DNA from 3 places in the Mesorhizobium sp. M1E.F.Ca.ET.045.02.1.1 genome. Region 3 is predicted to be linked to each of the others. Evidence: riboswitches for the same ligand, from Rfam matches in the RefSeq annotation. Region 3 holds a riboswitch; each other region holds the start of a gene.

Region 1 (4,988 bases), 1.6 Mb from region 3:
CATCTCCTCCCGCAGCATCTCCAGCTCCAGCCACTCTTCCTCAAGTGCGGCGAGCGTCGTGCGCTCCTTGTCGAGGGCGGCAATGGTCTTCTGGAACGAGACCGGATCGCGCTCGTAGAAGGAGGGGTCGGCGATGTTGTTCTCCAGCCGCGAGATCGAGGCCGTCACCGCCTCGATCTTCTTCGGCAGGGATTCCAGCGCGAATTTCTGCTTGAACGAAAGCTTCTTCGCCGGGCCTTTCGCGGTCGCCTGCTCGCCTTTCGGCGCAGAGCTTGCGTCGGTGGTTTCGGCCTTCGGCCTTGCTCTGCGTTCCTCGAGCCTCGAGCCGCCGCGCTGCGCCAGCATGTCGGAGTAGCCGCCGGCGTACTCGATCCAGCGGCCGCTGCCGTCGGGCGCGATCACGCTGGTGACGGTGCGGTCGAGGAAATCGCGGTCGTGGCTGACAAGGATCACCGTTCCGGCAAAGCCGGCGACCAGTTCCTGCAGCAGTTCCAGCGTCTCCATGTCGAGATCGTTGGTCGGCTCGTCGAGCACCAGGAGGTTCGCCGGCCGCACCAGCACGCGGGCGAGCAGCAGGCGCGCCCGCTCGCCACCCGAAAGCTCGCGCACCGGCGTGCGCGCCTGCTCCGGCTTGAACAGAAAATCCTTCATGTAGGAGACGACATGGCGCTGCTCGCCATTGACCACAAGGTTCTCGCCGCGCCCGTCGGTCAGGTAGTGCGCCAGCGTCTCCTGCGGATCGACGGCCTCGCGCTTCTGGTCGAGCGTCGCGATCTCCAGATTGACGCCGAGCCGCACGGAGCCGGCATCCGGCGTCAGCTCGCCGGTCAGCATCTTGAGCAGCGTCGTCTTGCCGGCGCCGTTCGGCCCGACCAGGCCGACACGGTCACCGCGCTGGATGCGGGTCGAGAAACCCTTGACCACGGTGAGGTCGCCGAAGCTTTTGTCGATGGCCTTGGCCTCGATCACCAGCTTGCCGGATTCGGCGGCATCGCTCGCCACCATGGTCGCCGTGCCCTCGGCGCCGCGATGGCTGCGGAAACGCTGGCGCATGGCCTGCAGCTCGCCGAGCCGGCGCATGTTGCGCTTGCGCCTGGCGGTCACGCCATAGCGCAGCCAATGCTCCTCGCGCACGATCTGGCGGCCGAGCTTGTGCTGCTCGCGCTCTTCCTCCTCAAGCACCTGGTCGCGCCATTCCTCGAAATGCGCAAAGCCCCTGTCCAGCCGCCGCGTCTGGCCGCGGTCGAGCCAGACGGTGGCGCGCGAGACGCGTTCGAGAAAGCGGCGGTCGTGCGAGATCAGGATGACGGCCGAGGAGGTGCGGGCAAGCTCCTCTTCCAGCCATTCGATGACCGACAGGTCGAGATGGTTGGTCGGCTCGTCGAGCAGAAGGATGTCGGGTTCCGGCGCCATGACGCGGGCAAGGGCTGCGCGGCGCGCCTCGCCGCCGGAAAGGTCGTCCGGCCGTTCCTCGCCGGTCAGGCCGAGATGGTCCATGAGATAGGTGGCGCGATGCGGATCGTCGGCCGGGCCCAGCCCCGCCTCGACATAGGCGCGCACGCTGGCGAAGCCGTCCATGTCGGGCATTTGCGGCAAATAGCGAACCGTCGCCGAAGGCTGGCGGAAGACCTCGCCGTCCTGCGGCTCGATCAGCCCGGCAGCGATCTTGAGCAGCGTCGACTTGCCCGAGCCGTTGCGGCCGACCAGCGCGATCTTCTCGCTGGCGGAGGCGCTGAGCGCCGCGCCGTCGAGCAGCGGCGTGCCGCCGAAGGTCAGTTTTATGCCGTCGAGATTGAGAAGAGGCGGAGCCATGTCAGCTTTCGGGAAGAGGATAAGGGTGGGCCAGAAGCAGCGCCCGGCCGCGCTCGAGCGCGATCTCGAGCCGTCCCTTGACCTCGTTCGATATAGTGAGCGAGGAGCCGAACGCCACCTTGACGCGATCGAGCGGCCATTTTGCGCCGGTGACCGTCAGGCCGGTGAGATCGGAGAAGCCCTGCACCGAAAACAGCGTGCCGTCGGCATAGTCGAAGCCGGCTGGTTTCCCCGGCAGGATGGGGACACCTTCCTGTGCGCCGCTGGTCAGCAGAATATTGGTGCCGGCCTCGGCCAGCCGAAGCCCAAGCGCCAGATGCAGAAAGGCATGGTCCGCGCGCCTGCCGCCGAAGGCGCCGGCCAGCACCAGGCTGGTGGCGCCGCGCGCGAGCGCTTCGGCGATTGCGAGCTCGCCGTCAGTCATGTCCTTCTCGGCCGGGAAGATCTTGCGCGGCACGGCGGCCAGATCCTCCGGCAGGTCCGCGGGCACCGAATCGAAATCGCCGACCCAGAGCTCCGGCACGAGGCCAAGCATGCGGGCATGGCCGATGCCGCCGTCGGCGGCGATGACGCGCGAGCCTTCGATCTGGCGATCGAGCCGAGGCGTGCGGACGAGTTCGCCGCCAAGCAGGATGGTGAATGTGCCCATGGCCGTCGCCCTTACCAGCCCCGCCCGCGAAACGGAAGCCGGGCGCATCCAAACGGAACGGCGCTCGTTACGGAGTAAGCCGTGATGCATTGGATGCCCGGCAACTTCCGCTTGCGCGCCGCTTCGGCCGGGCCTATGTCTCGAAGCGCTCTAACGGGGTGCCGGACGCTGACTTTCGCGAACCGGCTGAGAGGCAACAAAGCCAACCCGCTGAACCTGATCCGGTTTGTACCGGCGGAGGGATTAGACGTCTCGGACCATCCGACGCCTCAATTCCTTTAACACGAACGAAGGAGGCGCCGATGCGCTCACTATGGTCCCAGCTTATTCTCGCAACCGGCTTGGTTTCGCTGCTGGCGGGTCTCGGGCCCGCCGAGGCGAAGGACAAGCTCGCTGTCTATACCTATGAAAGCTTCACCGCCGACTGGGGTCCTGGACCCGCGGTGAAGAAGGAATTCGAGGCCGAATGCGGCTGCGACCTCGAATTCGTCTCGGTCGCCGACGGCGTGGCATTGCTCAATCGCGTCAAGCTGGAAGGCGCCGGCACCAAGGCCGATGTCGTGCTCGGCCTCGACACCAACCTGACGGCGGACGCCAAGGCGAGCGGCCTGTTCGTGCCGCATGGCGAAGTGTCCGGCATCAACGTGCCCGGCGGCTGGAGCGACGATACCTTCGTGCCCTTCGACTACGGCTATTTCGCCGTCGTCTACGACACTGAGAAGCTGAAGAGCCCGCCGAAAAGCCTGAAGGAGCTAGTCGAGGGCAGCGCCTCCGACAAGATCGTCATCCAGGATCCGCGCACCTCGACGCCGGGCCTCGGCCTGCTTCTCTGGGTGAAGTCGGTCTATGGCGACAAGGCGCCGGAAGCCTGGGCGAAGCTGAAGCAGAAGGTGCTGACCGTGACGCCGGGCTGGAGCGAGGCCTACGGCCTGTTCACCAAGGGTGAGGCGCCGATGGTGCTCTCCTACACCACCTCGCCGGCCTATCACATGGTGGCGGAGAACACCGAACGCTACCAGGCGGCGTCCTTCGAGGAAGGAGAATACCTGCAAATCGAAGTCGCCGGCGTCACCAAGACGGGCGCGAAGAACCCGCTGGCGGAAAAGTTCATCGCTTTCATGACCGGGCCGAAATTCCAGGACGTCATCCCGGAGACCAACTGGATGTTCCCGGCCGGCAAGACCGACAAGCCGCTCAATCCGGCCTTCGACAAGCTGGTGAAGCCGACCAAGACCTTGCTGTTCAGTCCCGAGGAGGTCGCGGCCAACCGCAAAGCCTGGGTGGATGAGTGGCTGGCGGCGATGAGCAAGTAGAGTCCGGCTAGTTCTCGAAAGATGGTTGCTCTACGGCGCCCCCCTCTGTCCTGCCGGACATCTCCCCCTCAAGGGGGGAGATTGGCTGTCACCTCGACTTTCGCCAATCTCAAACGTTGCAGGACCGAGCGGGGCGTTCGAACTTCCAATCTCCCCCCTAGAGGGGGAGATGTCCGGCAGGACAGAGGGGGGCGCGAAGGAACGCGGCGTCGGCTAGCTCACGCCCAGATGGTGCCGCGTGCAGCCCGCGCGCTCTGACTCCCGCATCAGCGCTGGCGTCATCGCCCTCGCGGCAATCGCCTTGCTCATCGGCGGCGCCTTCGCCGGCCTCGCGCTGGAAGGCGCGCACGATCCATCCGGCGCTGTCGCTGCCTTCGACGGCTATCTCCTGCGCGTCGCCCGCTTCACGCTTTGGCAGGCGCTGCTGTCGACACTGCTGTCGGTCGCGCCGGCGCTGCTGGTGGCACGCGCCCTGTCCAGGCATCCGGGCTTTCCGGGGCGTCGCCTGATCCTGCAGCTCTTCACCGTGCCGCTGGCGCTGCCGGCCATCGTCGCCGCCCTTGGTGTGCTGGCGCTCTACGGCCATGCCGGCTATTTTGCCGGCGTTCTCGTCAGGTTCGGCAGCGGTGAATGGCCTGGCATTTACGGCCTGTCCGGCATTCTGATCGCGCATGTCTTCTTCAACCTGCCCTTGGCCACGCGCCTGTTCCTCGAGGCGTTGGGCACGGTGCCCGCCGACCAGTGGCGGCTGGCGAGCCAGCTCGGCATGGGCGCCTGTCCGGCATTGCGGTTGATCGAATGGCCGGCGTTGCGCACGGCCTTGCCGGGCGTCGCCGGGCTGGTGTTCATGCTCTGCATCACTTCCTTCACCATCGTGCTGACGCTCGGCGGCGGACCTGCCGCCACGACTTTGGAAGTCGCCATCTATCAGGCGCTGCGCTTCGATTTCGATCCGGCCCGGGCGGTGGTGCTGACGCTGCTGCAGATCGGCCTGACCTTCGTCATCGTCGCTCTGCTCACGCGGCTCGGCGCCAATACGGTCGGCGATGCCAATCTGCCGGTAGCGCCGCGCCGCTATCTTGCGACAGGCAAGGCTGAAACGGTGATGAACGCCGGCCTGATCGTACTTGCCTTGCTGTTCGTCGCCGGACCGATGGCGGCGACCGTGCTGGCTGGATTGGACGCAGACCTTGGCCGGCTGGCCGACGAGGAGG
Region 2 (4,988 bases), 720 kb from region 3:
TCACCGAACGCCGGATGGAGTGCGTAGGCAGCATTGAGAAGCTCCATCAGCGAACGGGCGGTGATCGGCCCGTCATGGTCGCTTTCGATCATGGTCGCGCCGACCATGAAGTGATGATCGGCCCGCGGCACGACGTAGATCGGATGACGCGGATGGAGCAGACGCACCGGCCGGGCGAGCGAGACCTCACGCGTGTGGAGGAGCAGCATTTCGCCGCGCACGCCGCGCAAGTCGTCGTCGGCTCGCGCGATGCCCGTGCAGTCGATCACCTGATCGAAGTCGGAAAGGGCAACCTCGCCCGCCTCGAAAAGGAAGACGACGCCCATGGCGCGCAGTTTGCCGGCGAGGGCTTCGAGAACCCGACGGGGATCGAGATGGGCTTCGCCGGCAAAGAACAGGCCCTGGCGGAAGCGACCGGCAAGATCGGGTTCGAGGGCGGCAATCGCCTTTTCGTCGAGCGGCTCACAATTGCGCGTGCGAGCCGAAAAACGGGCAAGCTCGAAGGCGTCGCGCGCGTGAGCGACGACGAGAGTGCCGGCCCTTGTCACGAGCCCGGGCAGCGTCCTTTCCCACCAGTCGGCCGAAACCTTGCCGAGCGTGACAACCGCCTCCTCGGCGCTTTCGCGTTCGCACCAGGGGGCGAGCATGCCGCCAGCGAGCCAGGAGGCGTTGCCGCCTATCTGGCTGCGAATTTCAGCAACCGTGACCGACGCACCCCGCGCGGCCAATTCGTGGGCGACGGTGAGGCCTGCCACACCGGCGCCTTTGACAAGGACGCGGCGCATGGCTCAGTGCGTCTCCCGATCTTTCTGCGCCAAAGCCTGATTTTCCGCCTCGGGCGGTTCGACCGGCATATAGAGATCGCCGCCTGCGCGATATTTCTCCGCCATCGCCGCCATCCCCTCCTTCTGCGCTTCCGCGCGAATGTCGTGGGAGATGCGCATGGAGCAGAATTTCGGCCCGCACATGGAGCAGAAATGCGCCAGCTTGTGCGCTTCCTTGGGCAAGGTCTCGTCGTGCATCGAGCGCGCGGTTTCGGGATCGAGCGACAGGTTGAACTGGTCTTCCCAGCGGAACTCGAACCGTGCCCGCGAAAGCGCGTCGTCGCGGATCTTCGCCGCGGGATGCCCCTTGGCAAGATCCGCGGCGTGCGCGGCTATCTTGTAAGTGATCACGCCGGTCTTGACGTCGTTGCGATCCGGCAGGCCGAGATGTTCCTTCGGCGTCACATAGCAGAGCATGGCCGTGCCGAACCAGCCGATCATGGCGGCACCGATGCCGGAGGTGATGTGGTCGTAGCCCGGCGCTATGTCCGTCGTCAGCGGCCCGAGAGTGTAGAACGGCGCCTCGCCGCAGACGGCAAGTTGCTTGTCCATGTTCTGCTTGATCTTGTGCATGGGAACATGGCCGGGGCCTTCGATCATCACCTGGCAGTCTTTCGCCCAGGCGATCTTCGTCAATTCGCCAAGCGTCTCCAGCTCGGCGAATTGGGCTTGGTCATTGGCATCGGCGATCGAGCCGGGGCGAAGGCCGTCGCCGAGCGAGAAGGAGACGTCATAGGCTCTGGCGATGTCGCAGATCTCCTCGAAATGCTCATAGAGGAAGCTTTCGCGATGATGGTGAAGGCACCATTTCGCCATGATCGAGCCGCCCCTGCTGACAATACCGGTAACCCGGCCGACGGTGAGCGGGATGTAGTGCAGCCGCACGCCGGCATGAATGGTGAAGTAGTCGACGCCCTGCTCGGCCTGCTCGATCAGCGTGTCGCGATAGACTTCCCAACTCAGATCCTCGGCGATGCCGCCCACCTTCTCCAGCGCCTGGTAGAGCGGCACCGTGCCGATCGGCACCGGCGAATTGCGCACGATCCATTCGCGGATGTTGTGGATGTTGCGGCCGGTCGACAGGTCCATGACCGTGTCGGCGCCCCAGCGGATCGCCCAGACCATCTTTTCGACCTCCTCGGCCATCGACGAGGTGACTGCGGAATTGCCGATATTGGCGTTGATCTTCACCAGGAAATTGCGGCCGATGATCATCGGCTCGCTCTCGGGATGGTTGATGTTGGCGGGGATGATGGCGCGGCCCCGCGCCACCTCGTCGCGCACGAATTCCGGCGTGACGAAATCCGGTATCGACGCGCCGAACGCTTCCCCATCCTGTTGCAGCTTGCCCCGCAGCATCTCGCGGCCAAGGTTCTCGCGGATGGCCACAAATTCCATCTCGGGCGTGACGATCCCGGCGCGCGCATAGGCGAGCTGCGTCACCGCCTTGCCGGCCCTTGCCCTCAGCGGACGATTGCGGACGGGAAATTCCGGCGTCAGGCGCTCTCCTGTCGCAAATCCGTTGTCCTCCGGCCTGACATGGCGGCCGTCATAGGACTCGACATCGCCGCGTGCCACGATCCAGTCCTCCCGAAGCCTGGCAAGACCCTTTTCGATGTCCGTTTCAATCGCCGGGTCGGTATAGGGGCCGGACGGATCGTAGACGGTCACTGGCGCCTCGCCGGCGGTCGGGTGAACGGCGATCTCGCGCATCGGCACCCTGATCTGCGGATGGAGGACGCCGGACTTGTGGATCTTCCGCGACGCCGGCAGCGGCCCGGTCGATACGGTCGGGGTCAAGGCATTCATTTGAGGCTCCTTTGCTCGTTGCATTGGAGACCCAGTTCTGTGCCGGAAGGATGTAAAGCCGCCTTGGTCAACCTGTGCGAACAGGTCTTCGGGCATGAACTCCCGCAAAGCGCTTGCACCGTCCCTACGCCAGTATGAACTGGATCAGGTTCAACGGGTCACTGCGCCGCAGAAGCCAGCAGTATCTCAGCCCCTTGCCGGGACTCCCCTGGTGAATGGCCTAGGTTGAACGGGCCGGCGCCATCTTGTCAAGCGTGGTTGGCCGGCAATCGCGAGTCATTGCCGTCGTGGACGCAAGGTTGGAGATCGTGCGGCCCGCCGGCAAGCCGTGCGAATGAAGCACGCGCGCAAGGCTCGAAACCGGATTCATCAATTGTCTTCGGGAACGACTTCCAGCGCCGCGCGACCGCCCCGACTGGCCGATGCCCACAGTGCCATCAGCGGCGCGGCCAGCAGCAGGAAGGGCGGCAGAAGATTGGGGAAATAGATGCGCGTATCGTGGATCGGGAAGACCGCGAACTTGGCGAGCACGCCGAGCACGAGCGCCGCAAGCAGGATGCCGGCGCGCCGGTCGAGCCGGAAGCCGGCGCGGTCGAGCCCGTACCAGCCGGCTAAAGCCAGCACCGAGACGCCGACCCAGTTGTTGACGTTGATGGCGCGCACCACCGAGGCGGCGAAGGCCCTGAGATAGGCCGCCGCCGAGAATGGCGGTTCGAAACCGTCCATATTGTAGTGCTGCTCGATGCTGGAGAACCACAGATGCGGCCACCAGCCGGGGTGCTGGGCCCAGTGCGAGATGGCGAAATAGGCGACGAAAGAGACAGCGAAACCAGCCAGCGCCCCCCACGCCTTCTGCCGGAATGCGACAAGCAGCACGGCGAAGATGGCGAGGAAGACGATGTTGTCCGGCCGCGCCATGAAGGCGAGGAAAAGCAGAATCGCCGTCGCCGCCTCGCGCTTGCGCACATAGGCGAACAGCCCGCCGAGGAACAGCGCCGAGCAGAGAAGGTCAGGCGTCGAAGCCCGCGCGGCGTCGCCGAAATCGGACATGATCAGGACGGCGCCGACGACGGGCGCCAGCGCCAGCGCGCCTTCCGCGCGCAGCCAGGTGAGCGTGATCGCGCCGAACAGCAGCACCGAGAACACCTGCACCAGCCGCATCGCCTCGACCGGCGACACGACATGGCTGAGGCTGGACAGGATCTCGGCGTAGAGGAACTTGATCCGGTACATGCCGAGCAGCGAATGGAAGTCGGCGGCATTCTCCGTCATGTGGCTGCGAAAGCCGCCGCCATCATCGGTCAGCGTCTTGTAGTCGCCGGCCGACACGCCGGCTTTCACCGTGCTGTAGGCATAGTCGTGCAGCGCCTGCGGATCGGGATAGGCGTCTTCCTCGGCGATCGCCAGATAGGGCAGCATGTCCCAATTGGCGTCGGGCATGAACCAGGCCGTGAAAGCGGTGAGCAGGATATAGAGCGAGAAGGTCGCCGCGCCGATCGGCGCGGCCCATCTTGCATAGGCTCCCTCGCCCCAGGCAAGACCGGCGCCGGTCAGCCGGTCGAGCGGATTGGCGGGAGCGACGGGTGATGGCCTGGTCAGCATCGTCTGTCTCAGAGGACCTGGCTTTTGACGAAGTCCTTCACGATCGCCACGATGCCGCGCGACAGGAGGTTGTCGAAGGCATCGACGAAGCGGTCGACATGCTCGCGCTGGCAGATCAGCGGCGGCTCAAGCCGGATGACGTTGCGATTGTACTCGGTGAAGGCGACGAGCACGTCATAGTCGCGCAGGAGCAGCGAGCCGACGAAGCCCGACAGCGAGCCCTTCAGCTTGTCGTCGAGCACGCTCACCACCGGACGCAGCATCATCGGCAGGGTCTGCGAGAAATCGTGGAACTCGAGTCCGACCATAAGACCCTTGCCGCGCACGTCCTTGATGATCTTTGGATATTTCTCCTTCAGCGCCTGCAGCCGCTGCAGAAGGTAATCGCCGGTCGAGGCGGCGTTGTCGATGAGGCCCTCGTCATAGAGGACGTTCAGCGCCTCGATCGCGGTGACGCAAGCCTCGCCCATGCCGCCGAAGGTCGCCATGGCATGGATCATCGCCGTCTTCGGCGTGCCATAGGCCTTCATGTAGACGTCCCGCTTGGCGATCATGGCGCCGACCGCCGCCTTGCCGCCGCCGAGCGATTTCGCCAGCGCAGTCACGTCCGGCACGACGCCGTAATGCTCGAAGGCATAGAAGCGGCCGCTGCGGCCATAGCCGCACTGCACCTCGTCGGCGACCCACAGCACGCCATGCTGGTCGCAAAGCGCGCGCAGCTTCTGCCAATATTGCGCCTCTGCCTGGATGATG
Region 3 (4,988 bases):
GCGCCTCCCGTAGCACTCGACGCGAGGCAGGTTGTCGGCGAATGCGGGGCGCACGCCCACGCCGGTTTCGGCCAGCTCAGCTTCGCCAAAGGCCGGATGCAGCGCGTAAGCGGCGCTGAGCAACTCCATGGTCGAGCGCGCAGTGATCGGGCCGGCGGCATCGCACTCGATCATCGTCGCGCCGACCATGAACAGGTTTTCCCCGCGCGGCACGACATAGATCGGGATTCGCGGATGAAGCAGGCGCACCGGTCGGGCGAGCGAGATCTCGCTTGTTCGCAGCATGAGCATCTCGCCGCGCACGCCACGCAATTCCGGTCGCCGATCGGCGATGCCGGTGCAGTCCACCTCGACATCCGGGATGGCTGACACCGTGCAGCAACCGAACTCGATGCGCGTGCCCATGCCAAGCAGCGCTTCGCTTAGCGCGAGCAACGCCTTGCGTGGGTCGAGGTGCGCTTCGTCGGTGAAGAACAGGCCGCGCCCGAACCGGCCCGCGAGCGCCGGTTCTAGCGCCGCGATCTCATCGGCGCCGAGCCGCCTGAAGCCGGACGTGCGGCGGCCGAAGCGATCCAACTCGCCGGCATCGCGGGCAGGCGCCACCACCAATGTACCGCTACGCGATACATGACCGGGCAATGCTCTGTCCCACCAGTCGGCCGCGCCGCGCCCGAGCGTCAGCACCGCCTCTTCGGCGCTCTCGCGCTCGCACCAGGGCGCGAGCATGCCGCCGGCCTGCCAGGAGGCATTGCCGGCGATCTCCTCGCGTTTATCGACCACGGTCACATCGGCGCCGCGCATTGCCAGTTCGTACGCGAGCGTCAACCCGGCAACGCCTGCGCCGCGAATGAGCACCTTCATGGCGTGTCCGTGCGCTCCGCGGTGCCGTCGACGGGCATGTAGAGGTCGCCGCCGTCCCGGTACTTCGCCGCCATCGCCGCGAGCCCTTCCTTCTGGGCTTCCGCTCGGATGTCGTGCGACATCCGCATCGAGCAGAATTTGGGGCCGCACATGGAGCAGAAATGCGCCAGCTTGTGCGCCTCCTTCGGCAGGGTCTTGTCGTGGAAGGCGCGCGCCGTCTCCGGATCGAGCGAGAGGTTGAACTGGTCCTCCCACCGGAACTCGAAGCGCGCCCGCGACAGCGCGTCGTCCCTGGCCTTGGCGGCCGGATGGCCCTTGGCGAGGTCGGCCGCGTGAGCGGCAATTCTGTAGGTGATGACGCCGGTCTTGACGTCGTCGCGGTCGGGCAGGCCGAGGTGTTCCTTTGGCGTGACGTAGCAAAGCATTGCTGTTCCAAACCAGCCGATCATCGCCGCGCCGATGCCTGATGTGATGTGGTCGTAGCCGGGCGCGATGTCGGTGGTGAGCGGTCCGAGCGTATAGAACGGTGCTTCGCCGCAGACCGCGAGCTGCTTGTCCATGTTCTGCTTGATCTTGTGCATCGGCACATGGCCGGGGCCTTCGATCATCACCTGGCAGTCCTTGGCCCAGGCGATCTTCGTCAGCTCTCCAAGCGTTTCCAATTCGGCGAACTGGGCGGCGTCGTTGGCGTCGGCGATCGAGCCGGGGCGAAGGCCGTCGCCAAGCGAGAACGCCACGTCATAGGTGCGGCAGATGTCGCAGATCTCCTCGAAATGCTCGTAGAGGAAGCTCTCCTTGTGGTGGTGCAGGCACCACTTTGCCATGATCGAGCCGCCTCGCGACACGATGCCGGTGACGCGGTCGACGGTCAGCGGAATGTAGGGCAGCCGCACGCCGGCATGGATCGTGAAATAATCCACACCCTGCTCGGCCTGCTCGATCAGCGTATCGCGATAGACCTCCCAGGTCAGCGCCTCGGCGATGCCGCCGACCTTCTCGAGTGCCTGATAGAGCGGCACCGTGCCGATCGGCACCGGTGAGTTGCGCACGATCCAGTCGCGGATGTTGTGGATGTTGCGGCCGGTGGAGAGGTCCATCACCGTATCGGCGCCCCATCGGATCGCCCACACCATCTTTTCGACCTCTTCAGCCATCGACGAGGTGACGGCGGAATTGCCGATATTGGCGTTGATCTTGACCAGGAAGTTGCGGCCTATGATCATCGGCTCGCTCTCGGGATGATTGATGTTGGAGGGAATGATGGCGCGGCCGCGCGCCACCTCCTCGCGCACGAATTCCGGGGTGACGAAGTCCGGGATCGCGGCGCCGAAGCCCTCGCCATCGCGTTGAAGTTTCGAACGCAACTGCCCACGGCCGAGGTTTTCGCGGATGGCGACGAACTCCATTTCCGGTGTGATGATGCCGGCGCGTGCGTAGGCAAGCTGGGTGACGGCACGGCCGCCGGTAGCGCGCAACGGCCTGTTGCGCGTCGGAAACTCCGGCGTCAGGCGATCGGCGGAGACCAAGCCGTTGTCCTCGGGTTTGACCGTGCGGCCCTCGTAGCGCTCGACATCGCCGCGCGCCTCGATCCATGCCTCGCGCAACCGCGGCAAGCCGCGCTCGATCTCGGTCTTCACCGTCGCGTCGGTGTAGGGACCGGACGAGTCGTAGACCGTCACCGGCGGCTCGCCGGCGCTTGGGTGAACCGAGATCTCGCGCATCGGGACACGCAGGCCCGGGTGAAGTTGGCCCGGTTTGTGGACTTTCTTCGAAGCGGGCAATTCGCCGACGGTGACGGTCGGGGTAAGGGCATTCATGAGTGAGCCTCCTTGCTCGATTGCAACGGAGACCCAGTCCACGCGAAGAGGATGAAGTGACGCTTCGCATGGAAGACGGGCACCGCCCGAATGCCGAAGCCGGATTGCCGACCCGCGAAACCTCGCACCGTCCCTACGCCAGTATGAACTGGATCAGGTTCAACGGGTCACTGCGCGCGATAGCAGTATCTCAGCCCCTTGCCGGGACTCCCCTGGTGAGGCGCCTAGGTTGGACGATGCGACGCCGCCCTGTCAACTCTTGAGGCCCACGGGAGCCTCGAAAGTGCCACTGCAATGACGCACATCTTGTGATCTTGGCGCTCGAGGCGATCCGTGGTCTGTGTCAATCGTAGCGAACTCTGCCGCGCAGGCGATGACGGTTGAAACCATCCTCGGGTGATGCAGACACGGCTCACCTCGTCATCGTAGAGCGATGATGAAGCGAGCGCGTCAGGCAACACGACCTATAGCCGACGCACTCAGGCCGTCCCCAACCCTTGCAACAGAGGGGCGCAGAATCGACCATGACTGTTGATGCCGTTGTAAAGATTTATGAAAATGTAATCGCCAGGCGCACATCAGGGCAGAATCGGCCCGTCTAAATGCCAACCACCAGCGCCCCGCCGGTAAGGCCTGCGCCGGCGGCTGCCAGCAGCAGCTTCTCGCCCGGTCGAAAGGGTTTTGCCCCGTGCGCCACCGACAGGGATAGGGGGATCGTCGCGGCCGACGAATTGCCATGGTCGGCGATGGTCTTGACGATGCGCCCGTCCTCGATGCCGAGCGATTTCCCGACTGCGTTAAAGATGCGGGCATTTGCTTGATGCGGCACGAAACGGGCGATCTCTGGTGCCGAAAGGCCGGCCGCTGCCAGCGCCTCGACGGAACAGCGGCTCATCATCTCCACGGCCTTGACGAAGACGTCGCGGCCGTTCGCGATGGTCATGCGGGTTTCGGCAATGTCGATTTCGTCGGAGAACGGACGGTTGCTGCCGCCTGCCGGGATATGGATCAGGCCATAAGCGGACCCATCCGAGGCAACCGAGGCACCGAGTATGCCGTGGCTGGGATCATTTGACGGAGCCAGCGCCACCGCACCTGCGGCATCGGCGAACAATACGGCGCTCGCCCGCTCGGTCGGATTGATCCGGCGGCTCAAAATGTTGGCGGCGATGACGATGGCCGGCTTGTTGTGCAGGCGCACGAAGCCGTCGGCGAAGGTCATGGCGTAGATGAACCCCGCGCAGGCACCGGCCAGGTCGACCCCACCGGCGCTTTCAAGGCCGAGCCTGTGCGCCACCAGCGGCGCGCTCGGTGGCAAGAGATGATCCGGCGTCGAGGTGGCGAGCAGCAGCAGGCCGATATCCTTGCGGTCGATGCCGGCGGCTTGCAGCGCCATGTCGCCTGCCTTGGCCGCCAGTCCGGAAAGCGTGTCGCCAGGCTCCGCCCAGAAACGCGAGCGGATGCCGGTGCGCTTCTCGATCCAGCCGCCTTCCAACCCGAGGCTTGCCTCGATCTCGGCATTGCCCACCCGGCGCGCCGGCACATGATGGCCAAGGCCGATGATGCGCGCCGTGCGGTTCATCTTTTGTCGCCCGCAAGTTCAGCAGCCTCGTCGAAAGCGTCGTAAAGCTGGTCGAGCTCGTCCGACGTGACGCAATAGGGCGGCAGCACGTAGATGACGTTGCCGAGGGGGCGCACCAGCAATCCGCGCTCGAGGAAGAAGGCGCGCAGCCTTGGGCCGACCTCGGCGAGATAGCCTGCATTGCCGACACGAAGGTCGAGCGCGGCGATGGTGCCGGCCGTGCGCATATTGTCGAAACGCGGGTCCCCGTTGAACCGTGCAATCTTCTGCGCCTGCATCCTCGACAGGGTTGTCACGCGTTCCGCCACAGGCTCGTCGTTCCAGATTTCGACATTCGCCAGTGCTGCCGCGCAGGCGATCGGGTTTGCAGTGTAGGAACTCGAATGGAAGAAGGTCTTGGACCGATCCGTCGAGTAATGCGCTCGGAAGATCGCGTCGGTGGCAAGCGTCGCCGCAAGCGGTAACGATCCACCCGTCAGTCCCTTGGATGTGCACAGAATATCGGGCGCGACCGCCGCCTGTTCGCAGGCGAACATGGTGCCTGTGCGGCCCCAGCCGGTCATGACTTCGTCGGCGATGAAAAGCGTCCCCGAGCGCTCGGCAATGCGCTTGAGTTCGGCGAGAACTGAGGCCGGATATATCAGCATGCCACCGGCGCCAAGCACCAGCGGCTCGACGATCAGCGCGGCAACCTCGCCGTCACGCGAAAGCCGTTCGAAGGCATCGAG

The links. Region 3 has a riboswitch for thiamine pyrophosphate ahead of thiC (phosphomethylpyrimidine synthase ThiC). Riboswitches for the same ligand answer to the same signal wherever they lie in the genome.
Region 1: linked by a shared signal. The riboswitch ahead of thiB (thiamine ABC transporter substrate binding subunit) and the one ahead of thiC (phosphomethylpyrimidine synthase ThiC) in region 3 are both predicted to bind thiamine pyrophosphate.
Region 2: linked by a shared signal. The riboswitch ahead of thiC (phosphomethylpyrimidine synthase ThiC) and the one ahead of thiC (phosphomethylpyrimidine synthase ThiC) in region 3 are both predicted to bind thiamine pyrophosphate.

What each region holds. Positions count from the first base shown of each region.
Region 1 is NZ_CP034447.1:2,357,319-2,362,306, forward strand. It holds gene EJ070_RS11450 (ABC-F family ATP-binding cassette domain-containing protein) at 1-1,812, opposite strand, end outside; gene EJ070_RS11455 (thiamine diphosphokinase) at 1,814-2,461, opposite strand; TPP riboswitch at 2,606-2,721, shown strand; gene thiB (thiamine ABC transporter substrate binding subunit) at 2,764-3,774, shown strand; gene thiP (thiamine/thiamine pyrophosphate ABC transporter permease) at 4,013-4,988, shown strand, end outside.
Region 2 is NZ_CP034447.1:4,630,871-4,635,858, reverse strand. It holds gene thiO (glycine oxidase ThiO) at 1-785, opposite strand, end outside; gene thiC (phosphomethylpyrimidine synthase ThiC) at 789-2,633, opposite strand; TPP riboswitch at 2,737-2,853, opposite strand; gene EJ070_RS22230 (hypothetical protein) at 3,003-4,235, opposite strand; gene EJ070_RS22225 (aspartate aminotransferase family protein) at 4,244-4,988, opposite strand, start outside.
Region 3 is NZ_CP034447.1:3,915,527-3,920,514, forward strand. It holds gene thiO (glycine oxidase ThiO) at 1-861, opposite strand, end outside; gene thiC (phosphomethylpyrimidine synthase ThiC) at 858-2,678, opposite strand; TPP riboswitch at 2,791-2,902, opposite strand; gene EJ070_RS18935 (beta-ketoacyl-ACP synthase III) at 3,277-4,260, opposite strand; gene EJ070_RS18940 (adenosylmethionine--8-amino-7-oxononanoate transaminase) at 4,257-4,988, opposite strand, start outside.